One region of the Clostridium zhoujianii genome, then DNA from elsewhere that is predicted to be linked to it. Evidence: riboswitches for the same ligand, from Rfam matches in the RefSeq annotation. Region 1 holds a riboswitch; the other holds the start of a gene.
What was found. A riboswitch is a leader RNA that binds a small molecule or an ion and turns the genes downstream of it on or off. The one in region 1 is predicted to bind fluoride.

Region 1 (5,082 bases):
TATGTTAAATTTAATATCATCCTACCGGATTATTTAATTTTTATACATCTCTATTATTAGTATCCTGCTTTGAATTATCGCAACATCTTGACTCTTTATTTCCTCTAATCATCATTAAGATCATGAAAACCATCATGATTGGACATATAAATGGTGCTATTATCGATAATACTCTACCTGCGTTAGTACTAACTTTTGATACTAAAGGTAAAAGTCCTACTATAAGTATAGGTAGTCCACAGCATAGAACCATATGTAACATATGTTTCAATGAACTATGCTTCTGATTTCCTTTCTTATCTCCATGACAATTCATACATACCTCCTATATTCTTTTAATATCACATAACAATTGTTAATTATTATCCTTCAATTATTTTTAAATGATAAATAATTTACTCTAACTGAATTGTATATAATTTATATGAAGAACATATGAAGAAAACTTAATCACTTTATATTTTACTAAAGTAAATTTTAAAAGCAGCACCTTTCCCCTCTTCACTTTTAACAGTAATCTTTGCATGATGAACCTGTAATATACTTTTTGCTATAGTTAAACCAATTCCACTTCCTTCTATTTGACTTCTGCTTTTATCCCCTCTATAAAGTCTTTCAAATACAAAAGGTAAATCTTCTTTTTTAATCCCCACTCCATTATCTTTTACTTCTACTATAATATTTTTGCCTTTAATATATAAGCTAACAAAAACTTCCCCATCTTTATTAGTAAATTTAATTGCATTAGATAATAAGTTAATAAATACTTGTTTTAATTTATTTCTATCTCCGGTTATTCTGTAATCCTCATTCTCTGCAATTCTACATATCAATTTAATTCCTTTATTTTCTGATATTCCTTCAAAATCCTTGCATATATCTATAAGGATTTCCTCTAAATTTATTGACTGAAAATTAAACTTTATACTTTCAGATTCAAATTCTTTTAAAATATTCAAATTGTTTAGAAGTTCTCCAAACCTTATTACCTCATCATTAAGGTAATTTAATCTTTCATTAGTAACAGGAAAGACACCATCTATCATAGCTTCAAGATTGTTTTGCAATATATTTAATGGAGTTCTAATCTCATGGGATATATCAGAAACTAATCTTTTTCTAAGGGTATCTTGATATTTTAATTTATCAGCTAGTATGTTAAAACTCCCTCGTAAACTTTCTAATTCTTCAATATTACTTTCAATATTTGACTTAGTATCAAAATTGCCTTGTGATAAGTTCACTGACATATTTGCTACCTCCTTAATTGGTCTTGAAAACTGCTTTGAAAAATAAAGACTTATTACTATAATAATTAGAAGTGTTAGAATACCACTAGCAATAATGCTTTTATTTATTGATATCTTAAAGTTTATATCCTCCTCAGATAGAAGTATGGATGAATAATGTCCAATTTCTACATATCCTACTACCTCTCCTTCAGATTTAATTTCGAAAGTTTTAGTATTATATACCCCCTTATCTTTCACCACCATTGTGTTTAGGGTATTATTAGCTTTTAAAGTATTAGGATCCATGCCCCATATAAGTTTTTTATTATTATCCATTAGGGATAAACAATAATTTCCCATATGTGCCTCATGTATTAACTCACTGCCAGAACGCTCATCCCAAGTCCCTTGACTCTTATATACTTCTTCAAAAGAAGCAACTATTCTTTCATATCTTTTCTCTTGAATATTTGATATGTATTCATTAAATTTACTGTTTATTGTTATATTTACAAATAGGGCAATTAGTAATATTGCAGCTATAGAGCAAACTACAAACAAAATACCTAACCTTCCTCTTAATGTCCTCATTTAATTCTCACCACCAAACTTGTAGCCTACTTTCATAACTGTAATAATATATTTAGGATTCTTCCTATCCTCTTCTATCTTCTTGCGAATATTTTTTATATGTACATCAACGGTTCTATCGTATCCCTCAAAATCCATTCCAAATACTTTACTTATAAGCTGTTCTCTTGATAAAACTTTTCCCTTATTTAATATAAGTTGATATAATATATCAAATTCATTTGGTGTGAAAGATACTTCTTTATCATTAATCTTTACAGTTCTTTTATCATAATCAACACTCAATCTTCTATCATTAAATAACAAATCCGAGGTATTATTTAAAGTATTATTGCTTGTATCTAATCTCCTAAAGAGTGCATTAACCCTAGCTGTCAGTTCTCTAGGACTAAAAGGCTTAACTAAATATTCATCTGCACCTATATTAAATCCATCTATTCTATCTTCTAATGACCCTTTTGCTGTTAGCATAAAAATATGGGTATCTGAAGTTTCTCTTATAACTTTGCATATTTCTTCCCCTCTTATGTCAGGAAGCATTAAATCAAGTATTATTAATTTTATTTCCATTGACTTGAAAATTTCTATACCTTTTAACCCTTTTGTAGCACAGTATACTTCATATCCTTCTTTCTCTAAGTATGCTTTTAATACCTCTGCTACTCTTTCTTCATCTTCAATTATTAAAACCCTATCCATCCCATTTCACCTCACAATTAATTTCAACTATTATAAAATTACTTAAATCTACTTATTAAAAGTACATTATATCAATTTAATTTAAAGATTATATGAAGATTGTTTACAAACATATAGCCTCCATATATTATAAATCTTGTATACAAATATTGGAATATATATTGATCAATTGCTATTTAAATAGGTGTCCACTAATTCCTTGCAAAATAATTTAAGTAGAATATGATACAAGCTATAATAAGTTATATAAAACCATAGTTTATATAACTTAATTTGAGGTGATTTTATGATTGGTGTAATATTAATGATTAGTTTATTTATCCTCATTGGTACCATGTTCTCATTTGGTAAATGGTCCTTTTTAATAGCAGGATTTAATACAATGAGTGAAGAAGAAAAAGAAAATTATGACACCTTATCCTTGTGTAAATTTATGGGTAAATTTATGTTTATGATTGCTTTTTGCATATCATTATTCCTGTTAAGTGATATTCTAATGATGAAAATATTATTTAATATTGGAATTACTCTGTTTATTGCTTCGATAATATTTCTACTAGTATACTCCAATACAGGAAACAGATTTAAAAAAAATAAGTTTTCCCTTCATATATTATAAACCTATATACAAATCTCAGAATCCGTGTTAATATTATTAAATAAAACTGGAGGCGATGGAGTTCGCCATTAAATGCGTAAAGCTGATGACTCCTACAAAATAGCAATTATTATAATTGTTATTTTGTAGGAGTTTTTTGTTGTTTACTTATACAAAATATATTTATTAATCAAGTCTCTTAGGATAAATGAAAGGAATTTATAATATGAAAAGTAATAAAAAAGAAATATTAAATAAGTTGAGTGCTAGTGCAATTTTAAGTCTATCATTTATAAAATGGATTGTTGTTGGCACAATAGTTGGTATTTTTACTGGATCTACTGCAGCTCTCTTTTTAAAAAGCCTAGAGCTAGCTACAGATTTGCGTATGAAATATACATGGCTCCTATTCTTTCTTCCACTTGGAGGTGCTCTTGTTAGTCATCTATATGTAAAATACGGCAAAAGCTCTTCGAAGGGTAATAATTTAATTATTGAAAAAATAAATGATGGTATTGGTAACGTCCCTTTTTCTATGGCACCTTTAGTTTTCTTTGGAACTGTTATCACTCATTTATTTGGAGGTTCTGCTGGAAGAGAAGGTACAGGTGTTCAAATAGGTGCTAGTATAGCTGAAGCTATAGGTAAATTATTAAAGTTAGACAAGGTAGATAATAGAATTATACTTATGGCAGGAATAAGTAGCGGTTTTGCTTCTGTATTTGGTACACCCCTTGCAGGTACAATTTTCGGACTTGAAGTTGCTGCACTTGGTCTTATGAGTTATGAAGCTTTAATTCCAGCTCTTACTGCAAGTATTGTTGGAGATTTCATGGTGTCTTTCTTAGGTGTGCATCATACTCACTATAATGTTGTAGGAATTCCAGAATTAACATTAACTACAATAATTAAAGTGATCTTTGCAGCAATTTTATTTGGCTTAACTAGTAAGCTATTTAGTGAATTAACCCACAAACTAAAAGAATTATTTTCAGAAAGATTCAAGAATCCAGTAATAAAGAGCTTTATTGGAGGTATACTCCTTATAGGTTTAGTATATTTAATTGGAACAAGAGACTTTCTTGGATTAAGTACACCACTTATTTCTGAGTCATTTACTGGCCATGTTCCTCCTCTTACATTCTTAGGAAAACTTTTATTTACTTCTATCACTTTAGGAACTGGTTTTCAAGGAGGAGAAGTTACCCCATTGTTTGTAATTGGCTCAACTCTTGGAAATTCTTTATCAAATTTACTCCATATGTCTCCTTCATTTTTGGCAGCACTAGGACTAATAGGAGTTTTTGCTGGAGCAACCAATACTCCAATGGCTTCCTTTGTATTAAGTTTAGAAATGTTTGGTTCTAAAGGACTTATTTTTGTATTTATTACTTGTGCCGTTAGCTATATGTTTTCTGCCCATACTGGCATATATCTTTCACAGAAAATTGGAATTAGTAAAAGTAAACTAATTGAAGTAGAAGATAATTCAACACTTTTAACTTTTAGATCAAAAAATAAAAAATAAGTATATCTAATGTAACCTAAAACAAAGACTCTTATATCTCTTTTTAAGCCTACTCCCTCTGGGAGCTTTAGCCTTCAAAGAAATATAAGAGTCCTATTTTATATTACATCTTTACTTACTTCAAACTGACTGTAATAAAGAGAAGCATAGAATCCATCTTGGGCTAGAAGACTTTCATGATTTCCTCTCTCCACTATATCCCCATCTCTTACAACTAAAATCATATCTGCATTTTGGATAGTTGATAATCTATGAGCTATAACAAAGCTTGTCTTATCCTTCATAAGTCTTGTTAAAGCCTTTTGAATTTCCACCTCTGTTCTTGTATCTACACTAGAGGTAGCTTCATCTAATATCATAATTGCAGGACTTGTCAGCATTGCACGAGCAATAGTTAATAGTTGCATCTGTCCTTGAGATATAGTAGATGTCTC
Region 2 (5,082 bases), on a different contig from region 1:
TACACCATATGTTGGTGGGCATTCAGAGGCGTCTAATATTCCAAGTCTTCCTGAAGTACCAGCTCCTATATATAGAAGTCTACCGCCTCTTTTTAACCTTTCTGCAATCTTGTCTATGGCTTTTGCTATATGAGGTAATTCTTTTTCTACAGCTAGGGGAACTAACTTATCTTCCTCATTTATCATCTTTACCATATCTATAGTCTCTATAGCATCTATATTTAATGTTTTCTTATTGACACTTTCCGTCACTAACTTATTCAAATTTATTTCTGCCATATTCTCAACTCCTTTAAGTAAGTTCTCTCTGTCTACGATTTCATAATATCACTTTTAAAATTTAATTTCAAGTATTATTTGAAAAAAATAAAATTTAATTTTATATTTTTTTGAAATTAAATTTCACTCCCTTATATTATCAATCAAATTCCTAGTATTTATAACAGAAAAAAGCCTATACAATAAACACATTTGTTACTAGTGTCTATTATATAGGCATACCCTATTATCAAATATATTTTAAGCTTTTCTAACCTTTTTCTTTAAAGTTAGTATTGCTAATATAGTTGATGAAGCCATAAGTATTATTATTGATAACATATTATTATCTCCAGTCTTTGGCGATTTCTTTTCTATTACAGTACTAATTGTCTCCACTGCTGGCTTCTCCTCCTTTGGTGTTACTTGGGACGCTTCTTCTAATTTTGATATCCCAAAATTATCTACAATATAAGGCTCTGCATTATTCTTACTTTGATCTATCTCATAAGCTGTTGCAGTTAACTTATCTCCATTAATAGTTATTCCCATAAAATTTTGAATTTGTGAACGAACAGGTCTAGATGCATCACTTGGGTCTGGACCATATATTGCTGCATGATGTTCATCTGCTCTATCAAATAAATCATAGTATGATTTATCTATCTCCTTATTCTTATAATATACCTTTGGTCCCGCTGTATTTGGCGTTACATATATAGTTCCATTAGGCTTTACTGAGTATTCAACACTTTGCCCATTAACAATTTCTGTTATCTTTGATTCCTCTGTTACTTTTCCATTTTTTAATGCCTTAGTACGAGAATATATATGATCATGTCCTTGCAAGACTAAGTCTATTCCAAGCTCCTCCATAATTGGCGCTACCTTGTTCCTTACTCCATTTTCACCCATTATATCTGAGTCAGTTGAGTGATTAGATGTTGTATATGGCCCTTTATGCATATTTACAACAATCCATTTAGCACCCTTTTCTTTAGCTGCTTTAACATCCTTCTTCATCCATTCAATTTGGCCTGTAGTAAAATTTGCATATTCATCTGAATTCTCGTTGTTATTTAAAACTATAAAATGAGCATTAGAATAATCATATGAATAATATGCCCCTGTAGTTGTATCTGAGCCTTGGGGAGTATTTAAATTAAAATGATCAATAAATGAATTTTTCTGCTTTTCGTGATTTCCTGCTACTGGTGCAAATGTAGTATTTAATAGATTGCTTTGTGAGTGAGCAAATAACCAATCCCATTGTTCCTCTTTATTACCACTATCTACCAAGTCTCCATTTAATGAAATAAATTCAGCATTTTTAACAGTATTGAATGCCTTTCTAATTGTTTGACCTGATAAATCTGCTTCCTCCTCAGTCTTTGCTTGGGTGTCCGCTATATTTATGAATGTAAACGCTCCACCCTTCGGTGCTGTCTTAAAGGTTCCTACTTCACTCCAATTATTCTTCTCCTCATCTCCAACTCTATAAAAATAATTAGTATCTTCCTTTAGTCCAGTTGCTTCTACCTTATGAAGAAGTTCTGATTTTGAATTTGTTGGCACTGAGCTTCTTCCAGTAAATTTTTTTGCCTTTGTGAAGTCGGGATTCCCCCCTACTTTCTCTACTATTTGTAAGTTACTATTACCAAATTCCTTTGCTGTATACCAAGTAAATCCCTTACTTGAGGTTGTATCCCCATAGAATGTGGCATTTACCTTCCTTATACTTTCTATTGATGTATTGGTGTTCGCTTGTACATTACCACTAATCCCACCTATTGTTGAAATTATGCATGTAGCTAAAAGCATTGTTAGTATTTTTCTACCCTTCATTTTCCCATCCCCTTTATCTATATTTAACACACAACTATATTTTAACTATCCATTGTTAATAACACTTAATAATAGTGTTATCCCCCTGTAAAAGCTATGTTAAATTGATAAAGGAAACAGCCTAGCTAATTACTCTTAAGCCACTTTTCTCCTGTGTACTTAATTCCCAAGGCTCCTAATGGTGCAGTTACAGCTATTGCTAGTACTGCTATAGCTAATATTAATTCACCAGATGCAACACCTGCTGCTAGTGGTACTGCACCCATGGCTGCTTGAACAGTTGCTTTGGGTAAAAATGCTACAATGCAAAATAATCTTTCCTTTAGATTTAAATTTGTTCCAATCAATGATATAAAAACTCCTATTGATCTTGCTATCAAACCTAATATTAAAACAAGTAATCCAAGTAAACCTGAATGTAATACAACATTTATATTAACTTCTGCTCCCACTAGAACAAATAATATTATCTCTGCAAATACCCAAACCTTATTAAACCTTTCAGATAATCTATTTGCTACCTTTGGATATTTATCTAACAATACAAATCCTATAGTCATAACTCCTAGAAGACTTGCCATAGGTATTATATCTTTTAAAATATCCTCGATTCCTGTAAGTATTATTGCCACCGCTAAAATCATTAAGGTCTTCTTTGTATCTCTTATATGATATTTTTTAAATATAGTAGTAAGTGCTATCCCTATAATCCCCCCTGCTACTAATCCTATAATTATTGATATTGGTATTCCAAGTAACTTTCCAGTAATATTAATATTCTCTCCTCCGTAAAAACCTAAGAATGTTGAAAAAATTGTTATAGCAAAAACATCATCTATAGAGGCCGCTGCTAAAATTATTGTTGGTATACCTTTATTACTTCCTTTTCCTCTATTAATGAATCCTAACATTTGAGGTACTACAACTGCAGGTGATACTGCTGCTATTATGAAACCTAACATCCCAGCTTCTATAAAGGAAATTCCTAATATAACCTTTCCTACTGCTGCTATAGCAAATCCCTCACATATACAAGGTATACAACTCATCTTTAGAGCTGTAGGCCCTATCTCCTTTAATGTATCTTTTTTAATACCAAGTCCTGCCCTTAATAATATAACTATTAGAGCTATCTTCCTTAAGTCTGGTGATATTTTTAGAATATCTTGATTAATTAAATTAAGTACATAAGGTCCTATAATTACCCCCAAAAATAACATTCCTAAAATTCCTGGAAGTCTTAATTTTTCAAAAACCTTATTTAAAATTAGTCCCAGTATAATTATTATTGCTAAACTTAATGCCATAAAATCCTCCAAAATTTAATTATTTTAAACATAAAAAAATCCTACAAAATAAAGATATTACTACCATTATTTTGTAGGAGTCATTAGCTTTTAGCGTTTAATGGCGAACTCCATCGCCTATTTAATTTACTCTTTTATCCTATCAGTTATTATTTATTTTGTCTATAGACTATTAAAGAGCCCACTTTTTATCTCCAGTAAAGTTTACATTTAACCATTTTTTTAGTTTTATATTTGTCATATTCCTGTAAACCTGTTCTCTAACTCTATCCATCTCTTCAAGCTCATTTAAATTTGAATCATCATTAAAGACAAAATCTATTTCTATTCTTAATTCTCTTCCGATTTTACTTACTCTTGTGTAAGAATCTTCGAAGTTATATTCCTCTTCTATATCCTTAACTATAGTATATATTTTATCATTAATTTCTTTATCCGCATTTCCATTAGCTATTTCCTTAAGGCTGTTAACTAAAGTAACTAAAGGAACCCTAATAAATAATCCCGATGTTAATATTACCATCACTGGGTCTACATACCTTGTTAAATTTGCCATAGAAGTCATTCCTAATATAAATGAAATTATAAATCCTACAAGAACTGCTGCACTTAAAACTGTATCCATAAGCCATTGATTACTTTCTGCCTTTAGTATATCCGAAGATAACCTTTTACCCTTTTTATACATAAACCAGTATATGAATGCACATCCAACAGTTGATACTATCGAATACCCTAAGGCCAAACTTGTATCTACAGGATTACCACCTGCTAATACCTCTTTAAATGCATTAGTAAATGTAATACTACACATTACAATTAAAACTATTGATTTAAATGCCACCGTTATAGGTTCTAGTATTCCTTTACCAAATGGGAATTTTTCAAAATCACTTTTTTCTATATAACTAGTTATATATATTGCTAATATGGATAAAAATAAACTTATTAATGAATATAATCCATCAAACATAATCATGCTTGATTTTATCATTACACCCCATGCTATTCCAAGTACAGCGAAAAATAAAGCACCAATTGCTGAAAATTTAAGTATGCTTTTTTCCACTTTCATCTGTTTCACCTCAATCAAATTTCTGCTAATACCATTATATCTTGTTAAAAATGGACAAACAACTAACTAAAATGGGGTAAATTCTTTACTATTATTGGGTAATTGTAGTTGTTACATTTTATTGAAATAACATATTAGTACCTATTTTTATGTTTATTAGTACTATATTGTTTTTTTAACTTCATATAATATCATTTGTGTTTTTCATCATTACATCTTACTACTATTGCTTAAATAAATAATTAATTTATTTGGTTACCTTATTTTAATATGTAACAGATATTCAATAACTAACATAGTATATATTATTAATTGTTCTTAAAGTATTTAGGAGGTTTTACTAATGGAAAATATTTATGAGTGTTGCAATTTTAATGATAATCAATGTGAATGCAAAGAATCTACTTGCTCTAATTCAGTTTGTAATGATATAGATTGTATTAATAATGAATTATGTGATATGAAGGCTGATATAGCAGCTGCACGTGCTAACCTAATAAACTTAGTAAGAGTTATGTGTATCTGTGGTGGTATTTTTGCTGAAGAAAAGCAACTTCTTATCTCTATCGAAAAGTCTTTGAATTCTCTTGATTGTAG

Region 2: linked by a shared signal. The riboswitch ahead of ACSYT2_RS17225 (cation:proton antiporter) and the one ahead of ACSYT2_RS02615 (voltage-gated chloride channel family protein) in region 1 are both predicted to bind fluoride.

Annotation. Positions count from the first base shown of each region.
Region 1 is NZ_JBPUTF010000001.1:580,951-586,032, reverse strand. It holds gene ACSYT2_RS02635 (hypothetical protein) at 41-316, opposite strand; gene ACSYT2_RS02630 (sensor histidine kinase) at 456-1,823, opposite strand; gene ACSYT2_RS02625 (response regulator transcription factor) at 1,824-2,522, opposite strand; gene ACSYT2_RS02620 (DUF3784 domain-containing protein) at 2,809-3,141, shown strand; fluoride riboswitch at 3,184-3,243, shown strand; gene ACSYT2_RS02615 (voltage-gated chloride channel family protein) at 3,347-4,648, shown strand; gene ACSYT2_RS02610 (ABC transporter ATP-binding protein) at 4,747-5,082, opposite strand, start outside.
Region 2 is NZ_JBPUTF010000005.1:84,800-89,881, forward strand. It holds gene murQ (N-acetylmuramic acid 6-phosphate etherase) at 1-279, opposite strand, end outside; gene ACSYT2_RS17220 (metallophosphoesterase) at 520-2,103, opposite strand; gene ACSYT2_RS17225 (cation:proton antiporter) at 2,229-3,410, opposite strand; fluoride riboswitch at 3,478-3,537, opposite strand; gene ACSYT2_RS17230 (cation diffusion facilitator family transporter) at 3,583-4,485, opposite strand; gene ACSYT2_RS17235 (hypothetical protein) at 4,829-5,082, shown strand, end outside.